3 regions of the Lysinibacillus sp. SGAir0095 genome follow, and region 1 is predicted to be linked to each of the others. Evidence: a T-box and tRNA genes for the amino acid it is inferred to sense, from the RefSeq annotation. Region 1 holds a T-box; the other regions hold tRNA genes.
What was found. A T-box is a leader RNA that pairs with one kind of tRNA and senses whether it is charged. The one in region 1 lies ahead of proS (proline--tRNA ligase), so its partner is inferred to be a tRNA-Pro.

Region 1 (9,538 bases):
CGAAATTATATTAACCATAAGAATCGTAAGACCATTCATACTAAATAATAGTCCTTCATGGATTGCTCTCCATTTACTAAATGGTTTATATAAATGCCACCAAACAAGAAGTAAAATACCATTTAAAAGGAGAATACCCAGTACGTACATTCCTGCATTTTCATCATTCAAGCTCCAAATAATCTGTACAGCAATTAGTGAAAAGAAGTATGAGATATACATAGCAATTGATTGAACGTGTTTAATCACTATAAATTGCATAAAACTGTAGACTATTACAACATACAGTAAAATAATCATTCCATTGAAATCCATATATTCTAATAAGTATGGTAATAACAATGAGGTAAAAATAACAAAAATTGAAAGAACTTGATTTTTCTTAACATAACAGATAGCAATTCCATAGGCAATAAATATCAGAGCTAGCAGAAGTGCAAAATATAATCCCAATACGTCATATAATATGGCTCCAGCTGCTGTGGTCAATATACCAATGATAAAGGCTCCACCATATAGGACGATGGTGAAAATCTGGGAGGATTCAGGTTTTTTCAAATCCATAATCAGACCGATAATGATTAAACCTACTGACAAACAGTATGCAAGAGCAATTTTCAATTCATTTGACAGTAACCCAAAATCACTGATTACCTTTAGTCCCCAAAGTACCCCCAGCACAAGAATAACCATAAAGACTTTTGGCAACAGCCATAGAATCACTTCCTCAAAACTTCGTTGTTTTTGGGGATTCGGTAGATTAATTTGTTGATCTGTCTTTTGGTTTTGTTCATTTAAAATAGATTTTTTTTGTTTTTCTGATGCGGCTTTATTCAATTTAACCAAATGATTTTCAGCTTCAACTTCTTTACGAGGCTTTTGAGATGGTTGATCTTTTGCTTGTATCATTTCTTTTTTTTCTAAACTTTTTATCCCCTTTAGATTATCTAATTCTAAACGTAGCGCTCGAACTTCTACCTCTAACCTTTCGATTCGCTTATCCGTCTCTTTTTCCATTCAAGTACCCCTTTATTAATTTTTCACTGCACCTCCATTGTAATTGAAAAAAATCCATTTTCAAGGAGAAATGGAAATAAATTAGGAAAATCCAATAAATTTTAAAAGCGTTTAATATCCGTCCATAGTTGAACTTATTCATTTAAACACAATATGTGAACAAAAAATTAGATTTTAAAGATTGAGGCTTTAAAATCGTTTAGTTGCTGTTGAATGTAGTTGAGTTGAATTGTCCCCAAAACAACGAATGTAAAGAATTCTAAAAAGAATTTTATTCACCAAAGCTATTCACTAATATTCATTCTATGAATATTTAATTAGTAATGACGAGTGCTTCAATATAATAATTTTATGTACAAGTACAATTGAAAAAAGTAGACAATGTCGTAAAATACAACATTGCCTACTTTCTGTTGGACTTTAAGTCAAAAACTTTATGATCCCAATTGTTGCTTCTAATTTAATTAGTAGTTGAAGTAGTAAGCACCAACAATAATTAAAAGAATGAATAATACAACGATTAAAACGAACTCATTGTTATTTTTAGAATATCCTCCGTTGCAATACATAAATTTCTCCTCCTTTTGTTCTTGATACAATAATTTATGTAAGGGTCTTTATGGTGACAGGGACATATGCTTAGATTTTATTAATAAAACAAATTTTTTCTATAAAAGCAAAAGCGGATTCTCCTGGTGAGAATCCATCTCTTGCTAATTATGATTAGTAGCTTCCGTTAAAGAATGAAGCGCCTACGATAATTAAAAGAATGAATAGTACAACTAATAATGCGAAGCCATTATTATAGCCACCGCCGTTATATTCACCTACTCCACCTACATTGCTAGAGTGTCCCATGTCCTAACCCCCTTTTTAGCTCAACTGTTTATATGCTATGTAAGTTTGGATGACAGACTATGGTCAACCGTGGAGATTTTCTTAAATAAACGTAAATTAAACTTGAAGATAGTAAACAATCTTAATAAGAATACTTCTAAACTTATCCATTAAAATCACATGTCATACTTTCAACACCTCTTACTACCAAATTCGCTATTAATATCTATAAGTAAATGGTAAATGTCGAAAAATTCATCATTTTTTTAAAAATCAAATCCATTATTTAAAAAAAGGTATATAATCAATATATCAATTTATTATTTTTCTTTAGGGAGTGTTCAGTTTGATTTCAACAAAACGTGCATACAATTTTAATGCAGGTCCATCTGCTTTACCAATCGAAGTATTACAAAAAGCACAGGAAGAATTAGTAAATTTCAACAACTCAGGCATGTCAATAATGGAAATGAGTCATCGCAGCAAAGACTATGATGCAGTACATAATGATGCTATTGCCCGCTTCAAATCATTATTTTCTATTCCTGATAATTATGAGGTGCTATTCTTGCAAGGTGGAGGCAGTCTTCAATTTACAATGGTACCCATGAACTTCCTAAACGAGGGACAAACGGCTAGCTATATACTTACTGGTTCCTGGTCAGAAAAAGCATTAAAAGAAGCAAAACTTCTAGGACAAACTCAGGAAGCAGCAAGTACAAAAGAGAATGCTTATCGTAATATCCCATCATTAGAAGATATTAAATTTAGTGAAACAGATGCTTATGTTCACTTAACTTCCAACAACACCATCTACGGAACACAATGGAAAGAATTCCCAAACACTGGTGAGGTACCATTAGTTGCCGATATGTCCAGTGATATTCTTTCAAAACGAATAGATGTAAGCAGCTTCGGCATAATATATGCTGGTGCACAAAAGAACCTTGGACCTTCCGGTGTTACGATTGTTATTATTCGAAAAGATTTACTTGAAATAGCAAAAACTAACATTCCAACAGTATTAAAATATTCTACACATTCTGAGTCCAATTCTTTATATAATACACCACCAACTTTTGGAATTTACATGTTAGGTGAGGTATTAAAATGGGTAGAAGAAAAAGGTGGGCTAGAAGCCATCGAAAAAAATAACGAAGAAAAAGCGAAGTTAATTTATGACGTAATCGATCAAAGCAATGGTTTCTACAAAGGTCATGCAGATGTTGAGTCTCGTTCACTTATGAACATTACATTCCGCTTGGCAGATGAAGAACTTGAGAAGAAGTTCCTTGCCCAAGCAAAAGAAGAAGGCTTTGTTGGATTAAATGGTCACCGCTCAGTCGGAGGTTGCCGCGCGTCCACATATAATGCTGTCCCATACGAAACTTGTAAAGCATTAGCTGATTTCATGATCGAATTCCAAAGTAAAAATCAATAATCGCAAGGTTGATAAAGGCCCAATATCTTCATTTTGGGTCTTTTTATTTTTGGATATTTAAAATATTTGGAATGCACTAACTTAATCCTTATAGAGTATTCAATGATTTTTTGGAAAGCGAAACAGAGATAATAAGCTTCGTTATCCTAATTTGTATATGACTAAAAATCAAAATCAGCAATCACTAATTCTATTAAATAGTCATACAGAGTTTATGAACCGAATACCTTTTATAAATAACTAAAATATTGGGTTTCGAAAGAGTGGACGACTTCAATCTTTCTTTAACTACTACTCCCCTCTTCAATAAACTATAATGGAGGACTATTAATGGCACATTCTCATTCACATAGCCATCAACATCATATAAAAAATAAAAAGGCACTTTTAGTAAGCTTTTTCATCATTGCATCTTTTGTCATTGTGGTTTTTATAGGAGGGTTATTAACCAATAGTTTGACGCTACTTTCAGATGCGGGTCATATGTTTAGTGATGCTTTATCATTAGGAATTGGATTGATTGCATTTAAACTGGGAGAAAAAGCTGTAAATAGCAGAATGACTTTCGGTTATCAACGATTAGAAATCCTAGCTGCATTATTTAATGGTCTTTTACTAGTTGGGATTGCTTTGATTATTATCTACGAAGCGTTAAAAAGATTTGCTAATCCTCAGGAAATTTCAAGTATTGGTATGCTTGCAGTAGCGATCACTGGTGCTATTGTAAATATTATTGTCGCGTACATTTTAACAAGAGCTGATACTACAGAAAATATTAACTTGAGAGCTGCATTTATGCATGTTTTAGGGGATTTGTTAGGCTCGGTTGGTGCTATTATTGCTTCTATTCTTATTATGTTATTCGATTGGTCCATTGCTGATCCTATAGCAAGTCTACTTATCTCTATAATCATTCTAAGAAATGGAATTGAGATAACAACTATATCCTTTCATATTTTAATGGAGGGCATTCCGATGAATATGGATGTCAAGAAAATCCGAGAGTCCCTCTTAAATATCCAAGGGGTTGTAGGTATGCACGATTTCCATGTATGGAGTATCACATCAGATTTCCCAACAGTAACCTGCCATCTTGAAATAGTACGTAATGAACATGATAAAGTGATAAAGGATGCATTAAAAATTTTACATGATGAATTTCATATTGAACACGCAACCATCCAAGTGGAACGTGTAAGTGCAAAACATGAGGAATATGAGCATCATCGTTGTAATTCATATACTTAAATTCATTTTAGTAATCGCCTTTTCTAATGGAGAGGGTGATTTTTTTATGTGACAATGCATGATTCTTCTCACTGGTAGCAAACTGATAATCATAGTTCATACTATAGGAAACGTCTATCATTTTTCCTAAAGCCAATCTTACTAATTTCACTAAAGGGAGCTGATAGAAATGACACAAGAAAGATTAGAAACACTAATCATGTCTTTGATTTATTCCCTTTGCTAAGAGATAAAGCTTATAGTATGAATTTAATATCCGCCTATTATGGGTGGATATTTTTAACTGTAAATTATTCTTATAATAAAAAAATAAACACTGCCCTCTTTGCTTCCAAGAAGGAAGGGGCAGTGTTTTCTATTTACTATTAGTATGCGCGTCCGAACCAAACTGTGTGTTTTGCTTCTTTTCCACAGTTAATACATGTATGTTTTTCTGCTGGTGGGTTGAATGGAATATTACGAGTTGTGAATTTCGTTTCTTCTTTTACATTTGATTCACAAGCGTCATCTCCACACCAACCAGCAAGGATCCAACCAGGGATTGTTTCGTTTTGATCTGAATCCGTTAGGTGCTGCTTTAGTTGGTCTAATGAATCAATATGTGTATGTGAATTTGCATCACGGAATGCTTTTGCTTTTTCGAAAAGACGCGTCTGCATGACTTTTAATTCATTTTCGATTGTTTCTACAACAGAACCTAATTCAACTGACTTTTTGTCAGCTTCATCACGCAGCTTTAATAATACTTGGTTGTTTTCTAAATCACGAGGTCCAAGCTCGATTCGTACTGGTACCCCTTTTAGTTCCCATTCATTGAATTTAAAGCCAGGTGATTGATCTGAATCATCAAGACGAACACGGATTCCTTTCGCTTTTAAACTTGCAAAGATTTCATCTAATTTCTCAATAATCGCAGGATTCTTTTTCCATGGTCCAACTGGAATTAATACAACTTGTGTTGGTGCAATCGTTGGAGGTAATACAAGACCTTGTTCATCACCATGAACCATGATTACTGAACCGATTAAACGAGTTGATGTACCCCAAGAAGTAGTATGAACGTATTCATGTTTGTTTTCTTTACTTAAGAACTTAATATCAAATGCTTCCGCAAATTTAGTACCTAAATAGTGAGAAGTACCAGCTTGAACAGCTTTACCATCCTTCATCATCGCTTCGATTGAATACGTATCAACCGCACCAGCAAAACGTTCAGATGGTGTTTTTTGTCCATCATATACAGGGATTGCTAAAAAGTTTTCAACCACTTCTTTATAGATGTTTAGCATTTGCATTGTTTCTTTACGAGCATCCTCTTCGTCAACATGTGCTGTATGCCCTTCTTGCCATAAAAATTCAGAAGTACGGATGAATGGTAGAGTTTTCTTTTCCCAACGGAATACATTTGCCCATTGATTAATTAGAACAGGTAGGTCACGATAGCTTTTAATCCAGTCAGAATATAAATGGCCAATCATTGTTTCGGAAGTCGGACGAAGTGCCAAGCGTTCTTCCAATTGCTCCCCTGCTGCTTCTGTAACCCATGGAAGCTCTGGAGAAAATCCTTCAATATGATCTTTTTCCTTTTGGAAGAAAGATTCAGGAATTAACATAGGGAAATAAGCATTACGGTGACCAGTTTCTTTAAAACGGCGATCCATCTCCCCCTGTATATGCTCCCATAATTCATAGCCATCCGGTTTAAATGCGATACATCCACGTACTGGTGTATAGTCCATTAAATCTGCTTTTTGAATTGTGTCAATGTACCATTTTGAAAAATCATTTGTTTGTTGTGACATCTTTTTTCCTCCTAATATTTGAAAACTCGGCAATCAATATCCCTTTACGAAAGAGAAATGCCTTAGTTGCACTTATGCAGATAAAATTTTGAAAACCTTTTACCTTCCTAAATACAAATTTGATGTAAGCGACCCGTTGCTACGCTGTAAAATGGTAGTTAATCCAAGCTTTGGTTTAATTTGCTCTAACTAAACCTTCTACCTATAAAGACATAGGGGAATTGATTCTAGCTGTAAGCAAATAAAAAGCACAAAGCGTCCTTATAAAAAGGACGTCTTTGTGCATTAATAGACGTGGTACCACCTTAATTTGGTAATAGCGATATTGATTTGAACGCATTTACCCTCTAGGCGTTTGTAACGATAACGAATCGGCAAGTCTGACTTGCATCTCCGTGATAGGTTTCAACAAGAAGAGGTGATATAGCTCTCAGCAATTACTATATTTTCTGTCTCACAATTCTCATTTACTTGGTCACATCATAGATTATTTCATATTGTTTATACTGTATCAAATAATAGAAAATAATTCAATCTATGTGAAATATTTTCTTACTATGTGTTGTGTGCTGTTTCGAGGAAGTTGTAATCGTATTTTTTTCATATAGCTCGGATTATGTTCGTATAACAGAAATTGAGTAGAAATGTAAAAAGATTTGCGTGCCTCCTCTTAAACAAAAAACCGCGAATGCTTAATAAATGAAGCAATTCGTGGTTTTAGATCATGCTCTAATTTTTTATTTTTTGAAAATAATCTGCTGAGGATTGTATGACTTTCTCCAATTTTTCCTCTATGAAATTGGTACGCTCAAACAAAATGGAACGTAAATGATCAACCTGACGAAGTATTTTCTCCATCAATCCTTCATGATCATCGACACGGCTTAGTACATCTTTTTGAGTTTCGTCAACACTTGTAATTTGATCTAAAATTTGCTGATTTACGGTATTTTGAGCCTCCATATGCTGTTCTACCTTTTCGTTTGCTGACATTACTTGTTCTACACGGGAAATTAAAACTTTATTCATCGAAGTGAATTCTTCCAAAATCTTTACTATTTCTTTATGTTCGATTTCAACATGATGGATTTGGCTAACTATTCCTTTTTGTGATTGGTTAATTTCATTCACTTGATGAAGTAGATCATTATGGATGCGTTGATCGTAATTGATTGTTTGTTGCATGATATTATTTTGGTCTTCGATTTTTTCCAACCAATCAATCACTTGATGCTCCATTGCTTCTTGATGCTCTTGGAGCTCTTTTAACTCATTTATTCGTTTATCTAATTTTTTATATTGAATGGATTGATGTTGATTCCAATCGTTTTGCGAAAGCTGCATATGAACAAAACTATGTTGTAGCTTTCGATTTTCAACCAGCTGTTGTTCGATTAACTCAGACAAGTAATCTCGTCGAAACTCAACCTGATTTGGTTCTGGAACTGTCTCTGTATTACAAAACACTCCTGGGTGCTCTTTGTTGATGTAAATTGCCATTTAATGGACACCCCCCCTTTTTACCCTCTATAGTGTATGCGACATTCGCCTTTGAGGATACAAAAGAAAGTTGTTCAAGTCATTTTAATGAATTTAGTTCTTCTTTATCTCAAGCTCCTTTTTTATTAGCGTTACATTTTCGTTGTGACTATTAATCTGATCTTGCCTATATTTATAGCCTTGTATTAAAAACTGATGGTCGAGATTGTCACTGACAGCATTTCGAAGCTCTTGTATATAGCGATAAGAAAGCACTTTTCTAAAGATGATTTCCTCCTTGATGTCTGTTGCCGTGCCATGTCCTGGTACCAGGAGCTTGATATCATGAGAACCTAAAATTTTATCTGTCTTGGCAATTGTTTGCTCATACTTCTCACTACTATCATAAATAAACGGGAATTCAACATCGGACAAGTAATCTCCTGCTACCCATACTCCTACAGGTTCCACTACAACGAATATACCATCATTTGTATGCCCTTCAGCTTTATAGAATGTAAGCTTTGTCTTACCGATTTCAAGCTCTTGACCATCCTCGGTAATTGGAATGTCAACAGGAGGATACAATATTGGGTAATTTCGATCTAAATAATATTGGTCATCGAATTGTTGAATCTGATTTAATATCTCTTCTGTATCTTCTCTTTTATTAAATGCTTCGCTAGCAATAATGATCGAGTCTTGGAAAGCTCCGTATCCTAAAATGTGATCCCAATCAGAGTGCGTAAAAATTAAATAAATTGGTTTATCTTCCTTCCATCTATCAACATGTTGCCGAATTTCAACCACTTCTTCAGGAAGTAAAGTTGGATCGACTACTATTATGCAATCTTCAGTTCGAATAACAAGGGATGTTGTTTTAAATAATACGCTTTGAAAAATTGTAACATGATTAGTTTGATATTTTATCAAATAGCTTCACCCCTAAATAGTACGTTTTGTTTTGTAAAAAATGCTGGATTTGTTGTCTTAACTCGAAGTTTTTCGTATAAAAGAAGTGTACGCATCATAATTATGACGGTACACTTTTTATTTATGCTTGATTCTATTATTCTACTACTAAATTTAAAAAACTTCTTATTTTAATGCTATTTCACTTTAAAAGTTTTTACATAATTCTCTAGTTCTTCTGCCATCTGCTTCGATTCAATAGAACGATTTGAAATTTCTTGGATACTCGCAGACGATTCTTCAGATGCAGCTGCGATATTATTCATTGTGTTTTCAATCTCGTGTATCGAATGTGCCAATTCTTGAATTCTTTGAACAATCTCATCAGACTTTGCCGTTTCAGTAGATAATAGCTCCGACATAGTCGTAATTTCTGAAACCGTTTCTGATACTGCAGTGTATATACTGTGTAATGCATCGGTAGTTGATTGTACTGTTTGACTACCTTTTTCGATATACTTTTCATTTTCCTGAGATGAAACCAATACATTTCCTATACGTTCCATGATATCTTTGATAAGCTTTTCTACTTCTTTTACTTCTGTATTTGATTGTTCAGCTAGTTTACGAACTTCTTCTGCTACTACAGCAAATCCCTTTCCATGTTCACCTGCTCTTGCCGCCTCAATAGAAGCATTTAGAGCCAATAAATTAGTCTGTGAAGCAATGCCTGCAATTGAGATAGTAATATGTTTAATTTTTTCAGCCGAATTAACAAGCTGTTGAATTGTATTACTTACAA
Region 2 (9,538 bases), 1.9 Mb from region 1:
GTTAACTTATTCTTTTTTCTTAAAAGTGTTGACAAGTATTGTTGAGGAATGTAATATTGTAAAAGTCGCTACGGTGACGTGAAGGAAATCTTAATTAATATCAAAAAAAGTAATTGACTTTGATTGGATAAGTTGTTACTATATAAAAGTTGTCTCAAATAACCGTTGAAAATAATTTGAAAAAAGTTGTTGACAAAAATGGTGAGATTTGATAAATTATAAAAGTCGCTGTTGAAAAATAGCGAAAGATATGAACCTTGAAAACTGAACAACAAAACGTTAATGAACATAGTTTCTTCTATTAATTTAGGGAAACGAAATTTTGGACATCAAAATTGATGCCAGCAAGAAATTTGAGCTAATCAAATTTTCTCTTTTATGGAGAGTTTGATCCTGGCTCAGGACGAACGCTGGCGGCGTGCCTAATACATGCAAGTCGAGCGGACTTGATGGGAGCTTGCTCTTTGTCAAGTTAGCGGCGGACGGGTGAGTAACACGTGGGCAACCTGCCCTATAGTTGGGGATAACTCCGGGAAACCGGGGCTAATACCGAATAATACATTTCATCTCCTGTTGAAATGTTGAAAGATGGTTTACGCTATCGCTATAGGATGGGCCCGCGGCGCATTAGCTAGTTGGTGAGGTAACGGCTCACCAAGGCGACGATGCGTAGCCGACCTGAGAGGGTGATCGGCCACACTGGGACTGAGACACGGCCCAGACTCCTACGGGAGGCAGCAGTAGGGAATCTTCCACAATGGGCGAAAGCCTGATGGAGCAACGCCGCGTGAGTGAAGAAGGTTTTCGGATCGTAAAACTCTGTTGTAAGGGAAGAACAAGTACAGTAGTAACTGGCTGTACCTTGACGGTACCTTATTAGAAAGCCACGGCTAACTACGTGCCAGCAGCCGCGGTAATACGTAGGTGGCAAGCGTTGTCCGGAATTATTGGGCGTAAAGCGCGCGCAGGTGGTCCTTTAAGTCTGATGTGAAAGCCCACGGCTCAACCGTGGAGGGTCATTGGAAACTGGGGGACTTGAGTGCAGAAGAGGAAAGTGGAATTCCAAGTGTAGCGGTGAAATGCGTAGAGATTTGGAGGAACACCAGTGGCGAAGGCGACTTTCTGGTCTGTAACTGACACTGAGGCGCGAAAGCGTGGGGAGCAAACAGGATTAGATACCCTGGTAGTCCACGCCGTAAACGATGAGTGCTAAGTGTTAGGGGGTTTCCGCCCCTTAGTGCTGCAGCTAACGCATTAAGCACTCCGCCTGGGGAGTACGGTCGCAAGACTGAAACTCAAAGGAATTGACGGGGGCCCGCACAAGCGGTGGAGCATGTGGTTTAATTCGAAGCAACGCGAAGAACCTTACCAGGTCTTGACATCCCATTGACCGCTATGGAGACATAGCTTTCCCTTCGGGGACAGTGGTGACAGGTGGTGCATGGTTGTCGTCAGCTCGTGTCGTGAGATGTTGGGTTAAGTCCCGCAACGAGCGCAACCCTTGTTCTTAGTTGCCATCATTTAGTTGGGCACTCTAAGGAGACTGCCGGTGACAAACCGGAGGAAGGTGGGGATGACGTCAAATCATCATGCCCCTTATGACCTGGGCTACACACGTGCTACAATGGACGGTACAAACGGTTGCCAACCCGCGAGGGGGAGCTAATCCGATAAAACCGTTCTCAGTTCGGATTGTAGGCTGCAACTCGCCTACATGAAGCCGGAATCGCTAGTAATCGCGGATCAGCATGCCGCGGTGAATACGTTCCCGGGCCTTGTACACACCGCCCGTCACACCACGAGAGTTTGTAACACCCGAAGCCGGTGGGGTAACCCTTTTGGGAGCCAGCCGTCGAAGGTGGGACAGATGATTGGGGTGAAGTCGTAACAAGGTAGCCGTATCGGAAGGTGCGGCTGGATCACCTCCTTTCTAAGGATATTTAACGGAATGGTTGACCTTTTGGTCAAACCAACATTAACGTTTTGTGTTCAGTTTTGAAGGTTCAGCAATGAATTTTCAAATTGTGCTCCTGCCGCGAAGAAAAGCTAGGAAGTAATTCAAAGCTTTCGTCGCAAATCTGCACGGAGTATTTCACTGATGTTTAGTCGCGATGTGATTGAAGTCAGCTGATTTGTTCTTTGAAAACTGGATAAAACGACATTGAAAGCAACAAAATTCAAGTAATTGATTGTGTAGTTCTTAAGTCTTTTCTTTTTTAGAAAAGCAGTAACTGATCTTTATAGGTTAAGTTATTAAGGGCGCACGGTGGATGCCTTGGCACTAGGAGCCGAAGAAGGACGGCACTAACACCGATATGCTTCGGGGAGCTGTAAGTAAGCTTTGATCCGGAGATTTCCGAATGGGGGAACCCACTGTTCGTAATGGAACAGTATCTTGACGTGAATACATAGCGTCTTGAAGGCAGACCCAGGGAACTGAAACATCTAAGTACCTGGAGGAAGAGAAAGAAATTATTCGATTCCCTGAGTAGCGGCGAGCGAAACGGGAAGAGCCCAAACCAAGAGGCTTGCCTCTTGGGGTTGTAGGACACTCTATACGGAGTTACAAAGGAATGAATTAGGCGAAGCGATCTGGAAAGGTCTGCCATAGCGGGTAAAAGCCCCGTAGTCGAAAGTTCATTCTCTCTTGAGTGTATCCTGAGTACGGCGGAACACGTGAAATTCCGTCGGAATCCGGGAGGACCATCTCCCAAGGCTAAATACTACCTAGTGACCGATAGTGAACCAGTACCGTGAGGGAAAGGTGAAAAGCACCCCGGAAGGGGAGTGAAATAGAACCTGAAACCGTGTGCCTACAAGTAGTTAGAGCCCGTTAATGGGTGATAGCGTGCCTTTTGTAGAATGAACCGGCGAGTTACGATTACGTGCAAGGTTAAGCTGAGAAGGCGGAGCCGTAGCGAAAGCGAGTCTGAATAGGGCGAATTAGTACGTGGTCGTAGACCCGAAACCAGGTGATCTACCCATGTCCAGGGTGAAGGTGAGGTAACACTCACTGGAGGCCCGAACCCACGCACGTTGAAAAGTGCGGGGATGAGGTGTGGGTAGCGGAGAAATTCCAATCGAACTTGGAGATAGCTGGTTCTCTCCGAAATAGCTTTAGGGCTAGCCTCGTGATAGAGAATACTGGAGGTAGAGCACTGTTTGGACTAGGGGGGCATCTCGCTTTACCGAATTCAGACAAACTCCGAATGCCAGATATTTATACACGGGAGTCAGACTGCGAGTGATAAGATCCGTAGTCAAAAGGGAAACAGCCCAGACCACCAGCTAAGGTCCCAAAGTAATCGTTAAGTGGAAAAGGATGTGGCGTTGCTTAGACAACCAGGATGTTGGCTTAGAAGCAGCCATCATTTAAAGAGTGCGTAATAGCTCACTGGTCGAGTGACGCTGCGCCGAAAATGTATCGGGGCTAAACGATTCACCGAAGCTGTGGATGGACATCTAAGATGTCCGTGGTAGGAGAGCGTTCTAAGTGCGTTGAAGTCAGACCGGAAGGACTGGTGGAGCGCTTAGAAGTGAGAATGCCGGTATGAGTAGCGAAAGATGGGTGAGAATCCCATCCACCGTATGACTAAGGTTTCCTGAGGAAGGCTCGTCCGCTCAGGGTTAGTCGGGACCTAAGTCGAGGCCGATAGGCGTAGACGATGGACAACAGGTTGATATTCCTGTACCACCTCCCCGCCGTTTGAGTAATGGGGGGACGCAGTAGGATAAGATAAGCGTACCGTTGGTTGAGTACGCCCAAGCAGTAAGGCGTGGAAGTAGGCAAATCCGCTTCCTGTAACGTTGAGCTGTGATGGGGAGCGAGTTTCTCGCGAAGTATCTGATTTCACGCTGCCAAGAAAAGCCTCTAGCGAGGCGGGAGGTGCCCGTACCGCAAACCGACACAGGTAGTCGAGGAGAGAATCCTAAGGTGTGCGAGAGAACTCTCGTTAAGGAACTCGGCAAAATGACCCCGTAACTTCGGGAGAAGGGGTGCTCTCAGCAATGAGAGCCGCAGTGAATAGGCCCAGGCGACTGTTTAGCAAAAACACAGGTCTCTGCAAAACCGTAAGGTGACGTATAGGGGCTGACGCCTGCCCGGTGCTGGAAGGTTAAGAGGAGGGGTTAGCGCAAGCGAAGCTCTGAATTGAAGCCCCAGTAAACGGCGGCCGTAACTATAACGGTCCTAAGGTAGCGAAATTCCTTGTCGGGTAAGTTCCGACCCGCACGAAAGGCGTAACGATCTGGGCACTGTCTCAACGAGAGACTCGGTGAAATTATAGTACCTGTGAAGATGCAGGTTACCCGCGACAGGACGGAAAGACCCCGTGGAGCTTTACTGTAGCCTGATATTGAATTTTGGTACAACTTGTACAGGATAGGTAGGAGCCAGAGAACTCGGAGCGCCAGCTTCGAGGGAGGCGTCGGTGGGATACTACCCTGGTTGTATTGAAATTCTAACCCATACCCGTAAGCCGGGTAGGAGACAGTGTCAGGTGGACAGTTTGACTGGGGCGGTCGCCTCCTAAAAGGTAACGGAGGCGCCCAAAGGTTCCCTCAGAATGGTTGGAAATCATTCGTAGAGTGTAAAGGCACAAGGGAGCTTGACTGCGAGACCTACAAGTCGAGCAGGGTCGAAAGACGGGCTTAGTGATCCGGTGGTTCCGCATGGAAGGGCCATCGCTCAACGGATAAAAGCTACCCCGGGGATAACAGGCTTATCTCCCCCAAGAGTCCACATCGACGGGGAGGTTTGGCACCTCGATGTCGGCTCATCGCATCCTGGGGCTGTAGTCGGTCCCAAGGGTTGGGCTGTTCGCCCATTAAAGCGGTACGCGAGCTGGGTTCAGAACGTCGTGAGACAGTTCGGTCCCTATCCGTCGTGGGCGTAGGAAATTTGAGAGGAGCTGTCCTTAGTACGAGAGGACCGGGATGGACACACCGCTGGTGTACCAGTTGTCTTGCCAAAGGCATCGCTGGGTAGCTATGTGTGGACGGGATAAGTGCTGAAAGCATCTAAGCATGAAGCCCCCTCAAGATGAGATTTCCCATTACGCAAGTAAGTAAGATCCCTCAAAGACGATGAGGTAGATAGGTTCGAGGTGGAAGTGTGGTGACACATGGAGCTGACGAATACTAATCGATCGAGGACTTAACCAAATCTTGAATGCAATCAATGTCTTTATCCAGTTTTGAGAGAACAAAGTTCTTTCAACTAAATAAGTCTAGTGATGATGGCAAAGAGGTCACACCCGTTCCCATACCGAACACGGAAGTTAAGCTCTTTAGCGCCGATGATAGTTGGGGGCTTCCCCCTGTGAGAGTAGGACGTCGCTAGACTTATTACCCAGGAGGATTAGCTCAGCTGGGAGAGCACCTGCCTTACAAGCAGGGGGTCGGCGGTTCGAGCCCGTCATCCTCCACCATATATGCCGGTGTAGCTCAGTTGGTAGAGCAACTGACTTGTAATCAGTAGGTCGAGGGTTCGACTCCTTTCGCCGGCATCCTTTTTTGGAGGGGTAGCGAAGTGGCTAAACGCGGCGGACTGTAAATCCGCTCCTTCGGGTTCGGCGGTTCGAATCCGTCCCCCTCCACCATTTGTAAGAGCCATTAGCTCAGTGGTAGAGCATCTGACTTTTAATCAGAGGGTCGAAGGTTCAAGTCCTTCATGGCTCACCAGTTTTATAAAATTTGTGCCAGTATTAATTTCAGTACATGCGGAAGTAGTTCAGTGGTAGAACACCACCTTGCCAAGGTGGGGGTCGCGAGTTCGAACCTCGTCTTCCGCTCCAAATGTGCCGGGGTGGCGGAACTGGCAGACGCACAGGACTTAAAATCCTGCGGTAGGTGACTACCGTACCGGTTCGATTCCGGTCCTCGGCACCATTCATAATATGCGCCCGTAGCTCAATTGGATAGAGCGTCTGACTACGGATCAGAAGGTTGTGGGTTCGACTCCTGCCGGGCGCGCCAATATTTCGAGAAGTAGCTCAGCTTGGTAGAGCACTTGGTTTGGGACCAAGGGGTCGCAGGTTCGAATCCTGTCTTCTCGACCATGTAACTATAAAGTGAAATTTTATTTGGGGCCTTAGCTCAGCTGGGAGAGCGCCTGCCTTGCACGCAGGAGGTCAGCGGTTCGATCCCGCTAGGCTCCACCAATAAAAAAACATATATTATAATGGCGGCGTAGCTCAGCTGGCTAGAGCGTACGGTTCATACCCGTGAGGTCGGGGGTTCGATCCCCTCTGCCGCCACCATAAAATTTCGGAGGCATACCCAAGTCTGGCTGAAGGGATCGGTCTTGAAAACCGACAGGCGGGTTACACCGCGCGTGGGTTCGAATCCTACTGCCTCCGCCATTTTTCTCAAATCATACATAAAGGTCCCGTGGTGTAGCGGTTAACATGCCTGCCTGTCACGCAGGAGATCGCCGGTTCGATCCCGGTCGGGACCGCCATTTTTAATCTCAATAATATGGGTCGGTAGCTCAGTTGGTAGAGCATTAGATTGAAGCTCTAAGTGTCGGCGGTTCGATTCCGTCCCGACCCACCATATAATGCGGGTGTAGTTTAATGGTAAAACCTCAGCCTTCCAAGCTGATGTCGTGAGTTCGATTCTCATCACCCGCTCCAATTGGGGCCTATAGCTCAGCTGGTTAGAGCGCACGCCTGATAAGCGTGAGGTCGATGGTTCGAGTCCATTTAGGCCCACCAAAAATTTTTCCGAAGTAGCTCAGTGGTAGAGCAATCGGCTGTTAACCGATCGGTCGTAGGTTCGAGTCCTACCTTCGGAGCCACGGCCCGTTGGTCAAGTGGTTAAGACACCGCCCTTTCACGGCGGTAACACGGGTTCGAATCCCGTACGGGTCATATTGAGAAATGCCCTAAAGTTAGCCAATAACTTTAGGGCATTTTTTATTTCAATCATACAATATTTTAAAAACCATTAGAAAATTTCTTCTAATGGTTTTTCTTTATATTTATTCTGGCGTATGGATAATCTGAACATTTTATACATAAATAACACTCTCTTGTGCAAAATAAGGAAAAAGCATGGAGTTGCTAAAATTGAATTTTTTTAAGAAATTAATGAAATCAGATAGTGAGCAGGAAAATCAATTTCCTGAACAAACATCGGAAAATGAAATATTAATTAAGAAAAAACATATAGACAGAAGTTTAGCAAACAATTTAAATACAATTAAATCTCTCTATTCTATACCATTGAATTCTGATATTAAAATTCGCCAATTCACTTATGGAGAAATGCAGATAAAGGCGATGGTTGTCTATATAAGTACTATAACAGACGCTCAAAAAATTGATGAATCTATTATCCAGCCTTTGTTAACGAGTCAGTCTTCAAAAGGAGTGGATAATATTATTACCGCCGAGACAATATCAACCGTTAAAGTGATCGAAGATACGGTAAAAGGTATTAATGGTGGAAATACTGTATTGTTTGTAGATGGTGAAGAATGTGCCTATATCATTTCTACTAGCAAGTTTGAGGGGAGAAGTGTTGAAAAGGCAGGGAATGAGGTTGTTATTAAGGGGTCAAAGGATGCTTTTAATGAAATGGCAACCTCAAATATTTCGTTACTTCGAAAGAGAATCAAAAATGAAAGTTTAATTGTTGAATCAACCATTGTATCAAAACGTTCAAATAATGAAGTTTATCTGCTCTATGTTAAGGACTTAGCAAACGAAGATATTATAAACGACGTCCGACAAAGAATAAGTTCAATAGATGTAGATGCAATTCAAAATGCCGCCGTCTTAGAACAATATATTGAGGAAAGACAAAAATCTATATTACCCACAGTTTTATACACAGAAAGACCTGATCGTACAGCCTCGTTCTTAGAAAACGGATTTATCGTACTAATTATGGATAATTCACCTGAAGCATTAATCGTACCGGCAACATTCTGGTCATTTTTCCATAACGCTGAGGATCATTACCTTCGATTTATTTTTGGGAATTTTATAAGAGCCCTGCGTTTGCTTGCTTTATTTATAACACTATTTATTTCTGCAATTTATATATCGATAACTAATTATCATGTAGAGATGGTGCCAGCCGATTTATTGCTTGCAATTTCCGCGACTCGAGAAATTGTACCGTTTCCTGCTATTGTGGAGATTTTACTAATGGAAATTGCCTTTGAATTAATAAGAGAAGCAGGGCTACGTGTACCAAGCCCGATAGGACCTACAATTGGGATAGTAGGAGCATTAATTTTAGGACAAGCTGCCGTTCAAGCGAATATTGTTAGCCCTCTCGTTGTAATTATTGTGGCCCTAGGGGGATTAAGTTCCTTTGCAATTGGGGATATTAGTATGAACTTTTCGATGCGATTATTAAGATTCCTCTTCATATTCTCAGCTGCATTATTTGGTTTTTATGGGATGACAGCATTATTTACTATAGGCATTGTCTACATGGTATCAATGAAATCTTTTGGAGTGCCTTATCTAGCTCCCATGACGCCGACCTATATTTCATCCAAAGATACTGTTTTTAGAAGAATGCTTAAAAATGAGATCTTTAGACCAGGTTACTTGAAACCAAAAGATATAGAAAAAAAATCAGGAGAATAAGGATGTACAAATCAGAAGGAAAAATAGGGACCAAGGAGTTATTTTCCATTATCATTCTTGTGATAGGGACCAAATTAACAGATAATACGCCATTGCTCTTTTTTGATGATTTGAGTAATGGCGCTTGGATGGCAATTATATTCATCTTTCTTTTTTCACTTTTTCCTATCTATTTTTTAACAAGGGTTATGACATTCTATCCGAAAAAAAATTTAATTGAAGTAACAAATCATTTGTTTGGGAAGTATATCGGTCAGTTTGTTTTATTTGGTTTATGGCTTTTGTTGACTAATTCCATTATTTCAACATCAGCGGTTTACACGGATATTATTGGAACCATGTATTTTACGAAAACACCTACAATGATTATTTATTTCTTATTGATGGGAGTAGCTGTATATATAGGAAAAAAAGGATTAGAGAATATCGGGTCAGCATCATGGATGACGATCATCAGTATTAAAATCTCCCTACTTGTTGTGTTAATTCTTGCCTATTATAAGGGAGAGACTGCCTTTCTCTTTCCTCTGTTTGGAGAAGGGCAAGTAAAGATCATAAAGGAGAGCGCGTTAAATTCTTCAATTTATGCTGAATTTTTGTTCATGGCTTTAATTGCGACCAATGTTAAAAATATATCAAGTTTTAAAAAGGGAATATGGTTAGGGTTAGTGATTGTTACAGTTGAAGTTACATTAGCTTTTATAGCTTATGTATTGCTATTTGATTACAATGGTGTGAATTTGTTGAATTACCCGTTTCATGAAACAATTCGCTTGATTGAACTAGGCTTCATTACGAATGTGGAATCCTTGTTTTTCCCTTTTTGGCTAATTGCTACGTTTCTTCGATTTTCTTTTTTGCTCTATATAAGCGCTTTATTATTCGGAGGGATTTTTAAAATCAAGCAATTTGAGTATATCATCCCGACCTTA
Region 3 (9,538 bases), 750 kb from region 1:
TACCCGCGACAGGACGGAAAGACCCCGTGGAGCTTTACTGTAGCCTGATATTGAATTTTGGTACAACTTGTACAGGATAGGTAGGAGCCAGAGAACTCGGAGCGCCAGCTTCGAGGGAGGCGACGGTGGGATACTACCCTGGTTGTATTGAAATTCTAACCCATACCCGTAAGCCGGGTAGGAGACAGTGTCAGGTGGACAGTTTGACTGGGGCGGTCGCCTCCTAAAAGGTAACGGAGGCGCCCAAAGGTTCCCTCAGAATGGTTGGAAATCATTCGTAGAGTGTAAAGGCACAAGGGAGCTTGACTGCGAGACCTACAAGTCGAGCAGGGTCGAAAGACGGGCTTAGTGATCCGGTGGTTCCGCATGGAAGGGCCATCGCTCAACGGATAAAAGCTACCCCGGGGATAACAGGCTTATCTCCCCCAAGAGTCCACATCGACGGGGAGGTTTGGCACCTCGATGTCGGCTCATCGCATCCTGGGGCTGTAGTCGGTCCCAAGGGTTGGGCTGTTCGCCCATTAAAGCGGTACGCGAGCTGGGTTCAGAACGTCGTGAGACAGTTCGGTCCCTATCCGTCGTGGGCGTAGGAAATTTGAGAGGAGCTGTCCTTAGTACGAGAGGACCGGGATGGACACACCGCTGGTGTACCAGTTGTCTTGCCAAAGGCATCGCTGGGTAGCTATGTGTGGACGGGATAAGTGCTGAAAGCATCTAAGCATGAAGCCCCCCTCAAGATGAGATTTCCCATTACGCAAGTAAGTAAGATCCCTCAAAGACGATGAGGTAGATAGGTTCGAGGTGGAAGTGTGGTGACACATGGAGCTGACGAATACTAATCGATCGAGGACTTAACCAAATCTTGAATGCAATTAATGTCTTTATCCAGTTTTGAGAGAACAATGTTCTTTTCATTTACCCAGGAGGATTAGCTCAGCTGGGAGAGCACCTGCCTTACAAGCAGGGGGTCGGCGGTTCGAGCCCGTCATCCTCCACCATATAATGCCGGTGTAGCTCAGTTGGTAGAGCAACTGACTTGTAATCAGTAGGTCGAGGGTTCGACTCCTTTCGCCGGCACCATTTTTAGAGCCATTAGCTCAGTGGTAGAGCATCTGACTTTTAATCAGAGGGTCGAAGGTTCAAGTCCTTCATGGCTCACCAGTTTTATTGTTACTTAAATGCGGGTGTGGCGGAATTGGCAGACGCACTAGACTTAGGATCTAGCGCCGCAAGGCGTGGGGGTTCGACTCCCTTCACCCGCACCATTTAAGTTTAAAGATTGCCAGAATAATTTATTTTGCACATGCGGAAGTAGTTCAGTGGTAGAACACCACCTTGCCAAGGTGGGGGTCGCGAGTTCGAACCTCGTCTTCCGCTCCAATTGTGCCGGGGTGGCGGAACTGGCAGACGCACAGGACTTAAAATCCTGCGGTAGGTGACTACCGTACCGGTTCGATTCCGGTCCTCGGCACCATTCATATATGCGCCCGTAGCTCAATTGGATAGAGCGTCTGACTACGGATCAGAAGGTTGTGGGTTCGACTCCTGCCGGGCGCGCCAATATTTCGAGAAGTAGCTCAGCTTGGTAGAGCACTTGGTTTGGGACCAAGGGGTCGCAGGTTCGAATCCTGTCTTCTCGACCATGTAACTCTATAGTGAAATTTTATTATGGGGCCTTAGCTCAGCTGGGAGAGCGCCTGCCTTGCACGCAGGAGGTCAGCGGTTCGATCCCGCTAGGCTCCACCAAAACACTTAAATATATCCCGGCGGCGTAGCTCAGCTGGCTAGAGCGTACGGTTCATACCCGTGAGGTCGGGGGTTCGATCCCCTCTGCCGCCATCTTGAAGGACCTTTAGCTCAGTTGGTTAGAGCAGACGGCTCATAACCGTCCGGTCGCAGGTTCGAGTCCTGCAAGGTCCACCATAGGAGATATAAATATACGGAGGCATACCCAAGTCTGGCTGAAGGGATCGGTCTTGAAAACCGACAGGCGGGTTAAACCGCGCGTGGGTTCAAATCCTACTGCCTCCGCCATTTTTAAAAATTAGAATAATATTATCGCGGGGTGGAGCAGTGGTAGCTCGTCGGGCTCATAACCCGAAGGTCGCAGGTTCAAATCCTGTCCCCGCAACCAAATGGTCCCGTGGTGTAGCGGTTAACATGCCTGCCTGTCACGCAGGAGATCGCCGGTTCGATCCCGGTCGGGACCGCCATTATTATGGGTCGGTAGCTCAGTTGGTAGAGCATTAGATTGAAGCTCTAAGTGTCGGCGGTTCGATTCCGTCCCGACCCACCATATAATGCGGGTGTAGTTTAATGGTAAAACCTCAGCCTTCCAAGCTGATGTCGTGAGTTCGATTCTCATCACCCGCTCCAATAGGGGCCTATAGCTCAGCTGGTTAGAGCGCACGCCTGATAAGCGTGAGGTCGATGGTTCGAGTCCATTTAGGCCCACCATAAAAATTTTCCGAAGTAGCTCAGTGGTAGAGCAATCGGCTGTTAACCGATCGGTCGTAGGTTCGAGTCCTACCTTCGGAGCCATATGGGGAAGTACTCAAGTGGCTGAAGAGGCGCCCCTGCTAAGGGTGTAGGTCGGGCAACCGGCGCGAGGGTTCAAATCCCTCCTTCTCCGCCATATATGTTTGGCCCGTTGGTCAAGTGGTTAAGACACCGCCCTTTCACGGCGGTAACACGGGTTCGAATCCCGTACGGGTCATAAAAAATATATTTTTTTATGAAAAAAGACTTGATATAATATATAAATATGTTATTATAAATCTTGTCTTAAATAAAAGAGTTTTACTATTTGAAGTAAAAACATTTATAGTCTAGTGATGATGGCAAAGAGGTCACACCCGTTCCCATACCGAACACGGAAGTTAAGCTCTTTAGCGCCGATGGTAGTTGGGGGATTCCCCCTGTGAGAGTAGGACGTCGCTAGGCATATTACCCAGGAGGATTAGCTCAGCTGGGAGAGCACCTGCCTTACAAGCAGGGGGTCGGCGGTTCGAGCCCGTCATCCTCCACCATATAATGCCGGTGTAGCTCAGTTGGTAGAGCAACTGACTTGTAATCAGTAGGTCGAGGGTTCGACTCCTTTCGCCGGCACCATTTTTTAGAGCCATTAGCTCAGTGGTAGAGCATCTGACTTTTAATCAGAGGGTCGAAGGTTCAAGTCCTTCATGGCTCACCAGTTCTATTGTTACTTAAATGCGGGTGTGGCGGAATTGGCAGACGCACTAGACTTAGGATCTAGCGCCGCAAGGCGTGGGGGTTCGACTCCCTTCACCCGCACCATTTAAGTTTAAAGATTGCCAGAATAATTTATTTTGCACATGCGGAAGTAGTTCAGTGGTAGAACACCACCTTGCCAAGGTGGGGGTCGCGAGTTCGAACCTCGTCTTCCGCTCCAATTGTGCCGGGGTGGCGGAACTGGCAGACGCACAGGACTTAAAATCCTGCGGTAGGTGACTACCGTACCGGTTCGATTCCGGTCCTCGGCATCTTTTAATCAGCCCGTATTTCTAAACGAAACGGGAAGTAGCTCAGCTTGGTAGAGCACTTGGTTTGGGACCAAGGGGTCGCAGGTTCGAATCCTGTCTTCCCGACCATGTAACTCTATAGTGAAATTTTATTATGGGGCCTTAGCTCAGCTGGGAGAGCGCCTGCCTTGCACGCAGGAGGTCAGCGGTTCGATCCCGCTAGGCTCCACCAAAACACTTAAATATATCCTGGCGGCGTAGCTCAGCTGGCTAGAGCGTACGGTTCATACCCGTGAGGTCGGGGGTTCGATCCCCTCTGCCGCCATCTTGAAGGACCTTTAGCTCAGTTGGTTAGAGCAGACGGCTCATAACCGTCCGGTCGCAGGTTCGAGTCCTGCAAGGTCCACCATAGGAGATATAAATATACGGAGGCATACCCAAGTCTGGCTGAAGGGATCGGTCTTGAAAACCGACAGGCGGGTTAAACCGCGCGTGGGTTCAAATCCTACTGCCTCCGCCATTTTTAAAAATTAGAATAATATTATCGCGGGGTGGAGCAGTGGTAGCTCGTCGGGCTCATAACCCGAAGGTCGCAGGTTCAAATCCTGTCCCCGCAACCAAATGGTCCCGTGGTGTAGCGGTTAACATGCCTGCCTGTCACGCAGGAGATCGCCGGTTCGATCCCGGTCGGGACCGCCATTATTATGGGTCGGTAGCTCAGTTGGTAGAGCATTAGATTGAAGCTCTAAGTGTCGGCGGTTCGATTCCGTCCCGACCCACCATATAATGCGGGTGTAGTTTAATGGTAAAACCTCAGCCTTCCAAGCTGATGTCGTGAGTTCGATTCTCATCACCCGCTCCAATAGGGGCCTATAGCTCAGCTGGTTAGAGCGCACGCCTGATAAGCGTGAGGTCGATGGTTCGAGTCCATTTAGGCCCACCATAAAAATTTTCCGAAGTAGCTCAGTGGTAGAGCAATCGGCTGTTAACCGATCGGTCGTAGGTTCGAGTCCTACCTTCGGAGCCATATGGGGAAGTACTCAAGTGGCTGAAGAGGCGCCCCTGCTAAGGGTGTAGGTCGGGCAACCGGCGCGAGGGTTCAAATCCCTCCTTCTCCGCCATATATTTTTTGGCCCGTTGGTCAAGTGGTTAAGACACCGCCCTTTCACGGCGGTAACACGGGTTCGAATCCCGTACGGGTCATAATTAATAACAAAAAAGTCCTAAAGGTTTGTTATCAAATCTTTAGGACTTTTTTGTATAGATTTTTATATAATTGTTTCCTGATAGAAGTTACGTTACAAAACATTCGGAAAATGAATTTATTACTTTTGGGAATATCTTTTAATTTCGGTTCTATAATATTTGTTGGGGTTTTACTACAATTTGAAATAAAAAAAAGCACGTAATCACCGATTTCGATATACTTGAATTGTCGAGAAACAAGCAATGAAAGGTGATACGTGCATTATGAATTTTAACAGAAATATCCCAGGATTAAAAGGTGTAACTGTTCATAAGATTGAAGAGATCGGGGAGCGTATCGCTCTTTACGTTTCAATTCCGAAGAAAGAACATCAGTGTCCAGACTGTAATAAAATGACCTCTAAAATACATGATTATCGAATTCAAAAAATTAAACATTTAAAATGGTTTGAACGATTAACCATCCTTTTCTATAAACGTCGACGTTATGTATGTGAGTGCGGAAAACGCTTCTCGGAAAAATCTCCTTTCGTGGATAAGTATCAACGTTACTCAAAAGAATGGAATCAAGTTGTTGGAATCCGTTCAGTAAAGGCAAAGACATTTAAAGAAGCAGCAGAAGTCCTTGGAACATCCAGTTCGACGGTAATTCGTCGCTTTAAAAAGGTGGTAAAAGAGCAGCTAAATGAAGGGGTCCATTTACCAAAATGTATTGCGATTGATGAATATAAAGGAGATACAGATGCGGGGACCTATCAACTAATCATTGCCAACGCTGAAACGCACGAACCAATTGATATTTTACCGAATCGTAGAAAAGAAACGATTAAGGATTATCTAATGACATATGGATCAGATGTAGAAGTCGTCGTAATGGATATGAATCCAAGCTTTAAAGCAGCTGTTAAAAAAGCCTTAAATCGTCCTATCATTATTGCCGATCGATTCCATTATTGTCGTTATATTTATTGGGCTCTAGACGAGGTGCGTCGTAAAGTGCAGAAGGATTGGCATCCATACGATCGAAAAAAGTGCAAAAAAATGCGTCATGTCTTATATAAACGCTTTGATAAGTTAACGGAAAAGAATCGATGGTATTTAAATCGCTACACGGGAATGTCAAAGGAATTAAAGCAAGCATATGAACTAAAAGAAGCCTATTGTAAATGGTTTGATTGGGCAAAAACGACGAATGATATTGCAGAAGTGAAGAATAGATTAGAAGCTTATTACCGTAAGGTAGAAGAAGCAAATATCCCAGCATTTATAAAAGCCATTCAAACCTTTAAGAATTGGCAAGTAGAGATCTTAAATAGTTTTAGTTTTGGCTATTCAAATGGTTTTTTAGAAGGAATTAATAATAAATCGAAGGTAATGAAACGTAATGCTTATGGTTTTAGGAGCTTTAAGCATTTTAAAGCAAAGATTTTATTGAATGATTTATATAAAGAATTCGGTGTTCATTTAGGTTAATAGGGTGACGTGCAAAAACACATCACCCCAACATTTGACATAGAACCTTAATTTCTAATGTTTCGAGTTGTCCAATAGAAGCAATCGCATGGACAACTATATAAGAAATAATCAAGAGTTGTTCAATAGATACGGTCTCATAGACAAATAATAAAGAACTTAAAAAAGGCCCCATAGAAACACTAGAAAAGACAAAGAACGAAACAAATGAAAACGTATCTCCACCAGGATTTCTAGCAGTGAGAAATGTAGTGCTCAACAAGAGACGCAACATCTTATTGAATGAACACAATGTAAGCACATAAAAATCAAATAATACCATTCAATAACGACAGCAATTCGAGAAACCAATTACCTTTAATTTTAATAATTATCTTGTTGCAAATCATATGTGTTTTTACACGTTGTACAAATTTTACTATGTTTAAAAAGTTAAATAAAGGAAACCTTAATTATAGGAAAAAGGAGGACAACAACATGAAACAATCCGAGATGCAACAATTAAAAAATACATTGTTAGAAGAACTGAAGGATTTAAAAGAAGGTCTGGAAACGCATGATGATATTGAACGCACGGAGTTATCAAATTATGATAATCATCCAGGAGATGTTGCTTCAGACTTAACGATACAACTAACGGAATATGCCATGGATGATTTTAAACAAGAAAGTATAGATAAAATAGAAGCTGCTTTGGAAGCTATGAATAATGGAACTTATGGTGAATGTAAAGTATGTCATAAGGAAATTTCCTTTGAACGTCTTGAAGCAGTTCCAACAACCTTGACTTGTGTAGAACATAGTCAAGAAAAAGTCGATATGGAAACACGACCGATTGAAGAGGAAATCATGAATGAGCTTTCACATAAAGCATTAAAAGCGGTCGATTTTGAAAATGGTTCTGGAGAGTTTCCATCATCTGATAGTCCACAGGATGTACCACAAGAGGTTATCCATCAAAATAATCAAGAATCAACCATTCGAGATCAATTTCAATAAAGATAAAGTTTTCAATGAGAAATATGGAATTTATCTCACCATTTCCTATACAATATAGTTATATTGAATTGGTGGGGGATACATGAATATTATCGATTTGCATTGTGATGTATTGGAGAAATTATCGCGACTCGAAAATGCGAATTTCCGAAATGATGCTAGATTAAGTGCAAGCTTAGAGAAATTAAAAGCAGGAAATGTTAAGGTGCAAGTTTTTGCAATCTTTGTTCATTCTGATCTTCCTGACAATGAAAAATTCTTAGCAGCAGTTCGACAAATTGAAGCTTTTCATACAAAAGTTTTAAGCGAGCCTGAAATGGTGCATATAACTGAGTGGGCGCAATTAGATCAGCTTGAGGATGGGCAAATTGGAGCAATTTTAAGTTTAGAGGGTTGCGATTGTATTGGTGAAGATCTATTAAAACTTGAGCAGATTTTAAATTCAGGAGTGAAATTAGTTGGTTTAACATGGAATCATGAAAATGGTGTTGCCTATGGCGCTTCAGAAGATCCTTCAAAGGGTTTAAAACCTTTAGCTAAAGAGGTAGTTCAGTTGCTAAATAAACGCAATATCATAATTGACGTGTCTCATCTAAATGAGCAAGGTTTTTTTGAATTACTTCCATTAGCGAAAAACCTTATTGCTAGTCATAGTAATGCAAGAGCCATTTGTGACCATCCGAGAAACTTAACAGATGTCCAAATAAAAGAATTAATAAAACATGGTGGGAGAATGCATGTCGTATTTTATCCACCGTTTATCGAAAATGAAAAAGAAAAGACATCCATCGAGAACTTAGTGAAGCATGTCGAACTTATTGCATCTCTAGTTGGAGTACAACATATTGGATTTGGATCTGATTTTGATGGAATGGATTTTTCAGTGGATAAGTTATCGAATGCAAAAGAGTATGAAAACTTAATTAAAGCCTTATTGAAAACCTTCACCTATGAAGAGGTTTCCATAATGGCAAATAGAGGTTTCAATAAATATGCAAACAAACTAAACTTAGCGCGAGAGTAATTTCTCTCGCTTTTTTGGTTGGAAAAATTATTCAAGCCTTACAGATAAAAATCAATGAGGAAACAATATCAATATTGTATATGTAAAAAAAGTGATATGATAGAATAGATAACGTAAATTCGAAAACAATACACATGAGCGTTTTGGAGTAAAAGCAGAAATTGTGATAACTCTGATTTTAAGTGGAAATAATGATGTTTTCACAAATAATATGGCTTTAAGATAAGCCAAAGTTCTAGGCAAGAAACTGCCTTTGATGGAGGGAAATTCGATGCATCAGAAGTGGTTGCATACCACTGAAGTAGAAGTGGAAACAGTTAATTCAAGATTATCCTTCTATATTGAAACAATAGAAGTAAGCAGATTATCAGCCTTGGCATTTTTTGCAGCTGGCGAATCGCAATATAAGGGACAGCGCTTTTTTTGGCAAAATCGTGAGAAAACATTCACATTAGTCGGTCTTGGCCATGCATTTATAATCGAAAATAATAAAGGCAAGGACCGTTTCGATTTAGTAGAAAAACAGTGGAAAGAATTAACAAAAAATATTGTGAAAGAAGAAAAAGAACCTCAACCAATTCTATTTGGCGGGTTTACCTTTGACCCGAAGAATGGCAAAAAAGGAGAGTGGGACGGCTTTCCACAAAGCTTTTTTTCGGTAGCTACATATCAACTAGTGATACGTAATGATAAGGCTTATATCAGTATTCATTTAATTACGGATAAAGAAAATAGTCTAGAGGATTTCGAGCAGCTTCGAAAAGAACGGGATCAGCTCATTCATGCTGCACAAGTAAAAGAATTAAAAACATATAGTAAACCATTAATGACAAATTATCGTGAGCCATATAAAGAGGAATATCTCCAAACAATTTCAACGGTAACAAGTTTGATCCAGGCTAAGAGGGCAGAAAAAGTTGTCATAGCAAGGTCATTAGAGCTAGAATTTCAGGATACTCTATCCTCACCACAAGTCTTATCACATGTAGTGAATGAGCAACCAGAAAGCTATTTATTTGGTTTAGAGCATGAAGATCTTCTTTTCTTTGGGGCATCTCCTGAACGATTAGTAAAAGTGGAAAATGGGCAAGCCTTCTCGTCATGTGTAGCCGGTTCCATTAAACGAGGGAAAACAGCAGAAGAAGATAAGCAACTTGGAGAAAGTTTATTAAATGATGCAAAAAATCTAGGAGAGCATCAATATGTTGTCGAAATGATAGCAAATACTTTTGAAAAAAACTGTATGCAATATACAGTACCAAAAAAACCAAAGCTCTTAAAAATTAGAGATATCCAACATTTATATACACCTGTTGAAGGAAAACTGTCATCAGACGCAACGATCCTACAGCTT

Region 2: it has a tRNA-Pro gene. The T-box ahead of proS (proline--tRNA ligase) is inferred to sense a tRNA for this amino acid. The anticodon was not compared.
Region 3: it has a tRNA-Pro gene. The T-box ahead of proS (proline--tRNA ligase) is inferred to sense a tRNA for this amino acid. The anticodon was not compared.

Annotation. Positions count from the first base shown of each region.
Region 1 covers NZ_CP028083.1:2,211,836-2,221,373, forward strand. The annotation lists gene C1N55_RS10840 (DUF2339 domain-containing protein) at 1-1,017, opposite strand, end outside; gene C1N55_RS10845 (YjcZ family sporulation protein) at 1,482-1,586, opposite strand; partial or broken gene C1N55_RS10850 (YjcZ family sporulation protein) at 1,741-1,830, opposite strand; gene serC (3-phosphoserine/phosphohydroxythreonine transaminase) at 2,201-3,295, shown strand; gene C1N55_RS10860 (cation diffusion facilitator family transporter) at 3,626-4,543, shown strand; gene proS (proline--tRNA ligase) at 4,909-6,345, opposite strand; T-box leader at 6,611-6,838, opposite strand; gene C1N55_RS10870 (hypothetical protein) at 7,075-7,845, opposite strand; gene C1N55_RS10875 (MBL fold metallo-hydrolase) at 7,939-8,757, opposite strand; gene C1N55_RS10880 (methyl-accepting chemotaxis protein) at 8,934-9,538, opposite strand, start outside.
Region 2 covers NZ_CP028083.1:262,794-272,331, forward strand. The annotation lists rRNA gene C1N55_RS01230 (16S ribosomal RNA) at 376-1,930, shown strand; rRNA gene C1N55_RS01235 (23S ribosomal RNA) at 2,244-5,163, shown strand; rRNA gene rrf (5S ribosomal RNA) at 5,228-5,343, shown strand; tRNA gene C1N55_RS01245 (tRNA-Val) at 5,354-5,429, shown strand; tRNA gene C1N55_RS01250 (tRNA-Thr) at 5,435-5,507, shown strand; tRNA gene C1N55_RS01255 (tRNA-Tyr) at 5,517-5,600, shown strand; tRNA gene C1N55_RS01260 (tRNA-Lys) at 5,608-5,682, shown strand; tRNA gene C1N55_RS01265 (tRNA-Gly) at 5,721-5,795, shown strand; tRNA gene C1N55_RS01270 (tRNA-Leu) at 5,801-5,889, shown strand; tRNA gene C1N55_RS01275 (tRNA-Arg) at 5,900-5,976, shown strand; tRNA gene C1N55_RS01280 (tRNA-Pro) at 5,983-6,059, shown strand; tRNA gene C1N55_RS01285 (tRNA-Ala) at 6,086-6,161, shown strand; tRNA gene C1N55_RS01290 (tRNA-Met) at 6,184-6,260, shown strand; tRNA gene C1N55_RS01295 (tRNA-Ser) at 6,270-6,362, shown strand; tRNA gene C1N55_RS01300 (tRNA-Asp) at 6,385-6,460, shown strand; tRNA gene C1N55_RS01305 (tRNA-Phe) at 6,480-6,555, shown strand; tRNA gene C1N55_RS01310 (tRNA-Gly) at 6,562-6,635, shown strand; tRNA gene C1N55_RS01315 (tRNA-Ile) at 6,640-6,716, shown strand; tRNA gene C1N55_RS01320 (tRNA-Asn) at 6,725-6,799, shown strand; tRNA gene C1N55_RS01325 (tRNA-Glu) at 6,801-6,872, shown strand; gene C1N55_RS01330 (spore germination protein) at 7,071-8,606, shown strand; gene C1N55_RS01335 (GerAB/ArcD/ProY family transporter) at 8,609-9,538, shown strand, end outside.
Region 3 covers NZ_CP028083.1:2,957,322-2,966,859, reverse strand. The annotation lists rRNA gene C1N55_RS14775 (23S ribosomal RNA) at 1-859, shown strand, start outside; tRNA gene C1N55_RS14770 (tRNA-Val) at 923-998, shown strand; tRNA gene C1N55_RS14765 (tRNA-Thr) at 1,005-1,080, shown strand; tRNA gene C1N55_RS14760 (tRNA-Lys) at 1,087-1,161, shown strand; tRNA gene C1N55_RS14755 (tRNA-Leu) at 1,181-1,265, shown strand; tRNA gene C1N55_RS14750 (tRNA-Gly) at 1,306-1,380, shown strand; tRNA gene C1N55_RS14745 (tRNA-Leu) at 1,386-1,474, shown strand; tRNA gene C1N55_RS14740 (tRNA-Arg) at 1,484-1,560, shown strand; tRNA gene C1N55_RS14735 (tRNA-Pro) at 1,567-1,643, shown strand; tRNA gene C1N55_RS14730 (tRNA-Ala) at 1,671-1,746, shown strand; tRNA gene C1N55_RS14725 (tRNA-Met) at 1,766-1,839, shown strand; tRNA gene C1N55_RS14720 (tRNA-Ile) at 1,847-1,923, shown strand; tRNA gene C1N55_RS14715 (tRNA-Ser) at 1,942-2,034, shown strand; tRNA gene C1N55_RS14710 (tRNA-Met) at 2,060-2,134, shown strand; tRNA gene C1N55_RS14705 (tRNA-Asp) at 2,138-2,213, shown strand; tRNA gene C1N55_RS14700 (tRNA-Phe) at 2,221-2,296, shown strand; tRNA gene C1N55_RS14695 (tRNA-Gly) at 2,303-2,376, shown strand; tRNA gene C1N55_RS14690 (tRNA-Ile) at 2,381-2,457, shown strand; tRNA gene C1N55_RS14685 (tRNA-Asn) at 2,467-2,541, shown strand; tRNA gene C1N55_RS14680 (tRNA-Ser) at 2,545-2,635, shown strand; tRNA gene C1N55_RS14675 (tRNA-Glu) at 2,645-2,716, shown strand; rRNA gene rrf (5S ribosomal RNA) at 2,828-2,943, shown strand; tRNA gene C1N55_RS14665 (tRNA-Val) at 2,954-3,029, shown strand; tRNA gene C1N55_RS14660 (tRNA-Thr) at 3,036-3,111, shown strand; tRNA gene C1N55_RS14655 (tRNA-Lys) at 3,119-3,193, shown strand; tRNA gene C1N55_RS14650 (tRNA-Leu) at 3,213-3,297, shown strand; tRNA gene C1N55_RS14645 (tRNA-Gly) at 3,338-3,412, shown strand; tRNA gene C1N55_RS14640 (tRNA-Leu) at 3,418-3,503, shown strand; tRNA gene C1N55_RS14635 (tRNA-Pro) at 3,535-3,611, shown strand; tRNA gene C1N55_RS14630 (tRNA-Ala) at 3,639-3,714, shown strand; tRNA gene C1N55_RS14625 (tRNA-Met) at 3,734-3,807, shown strand; tRNA gene C1N55_RS14620 (tRNA-Ile) at 3,815-3,891, shown strand; tRNA gene C1N55_RS14615 (tRNA-Ser) at 3,910-4,002, shown strand; tRNA gene C1N55_RS14610 (tRNA-Met) at 4,028-4,102, shown strand; tRNA gene C1N55_RS14605 (tRNA-Asp) at 4,106-4,181, shown strand; tRNA gene C1N55_RS14600 (tRNA-Phe) at 4,189-4,264, shown strand; tRNA gene C1N55_RS14595 (tRNA-Gly) at 4,271-4,344, shown strand; tRNA gene C1N55_RS14590 (tRNA-Ile) at 4,349-4,425, shown strand; tRNA gene C1N55_RS14585 (tRNA-Asn) at 4,435-4,509, shown strand; tRNA gene C1N55_RS14580 (tRNA-Ser) at 4,513-4,603, shown strand; tRNA gene C1N55_RS14575 (tRNA-Glu) at 4,614-4,685, shown strand; gene C1N55_RS14570 (ISL3 family transposase) at 4,953-6,161, shown strand; gene C1N55_RS14565 (TraR/DksA C4-type zinc finger protein) at 6,639-7,160, shown strand; gene C1N55_RS14560 (dipeptidase) at 7,243-8,184, shown strand; gene C1N55_RS14555 (isochorismate synthase) at 8,456-9,538, shown strand, end outside.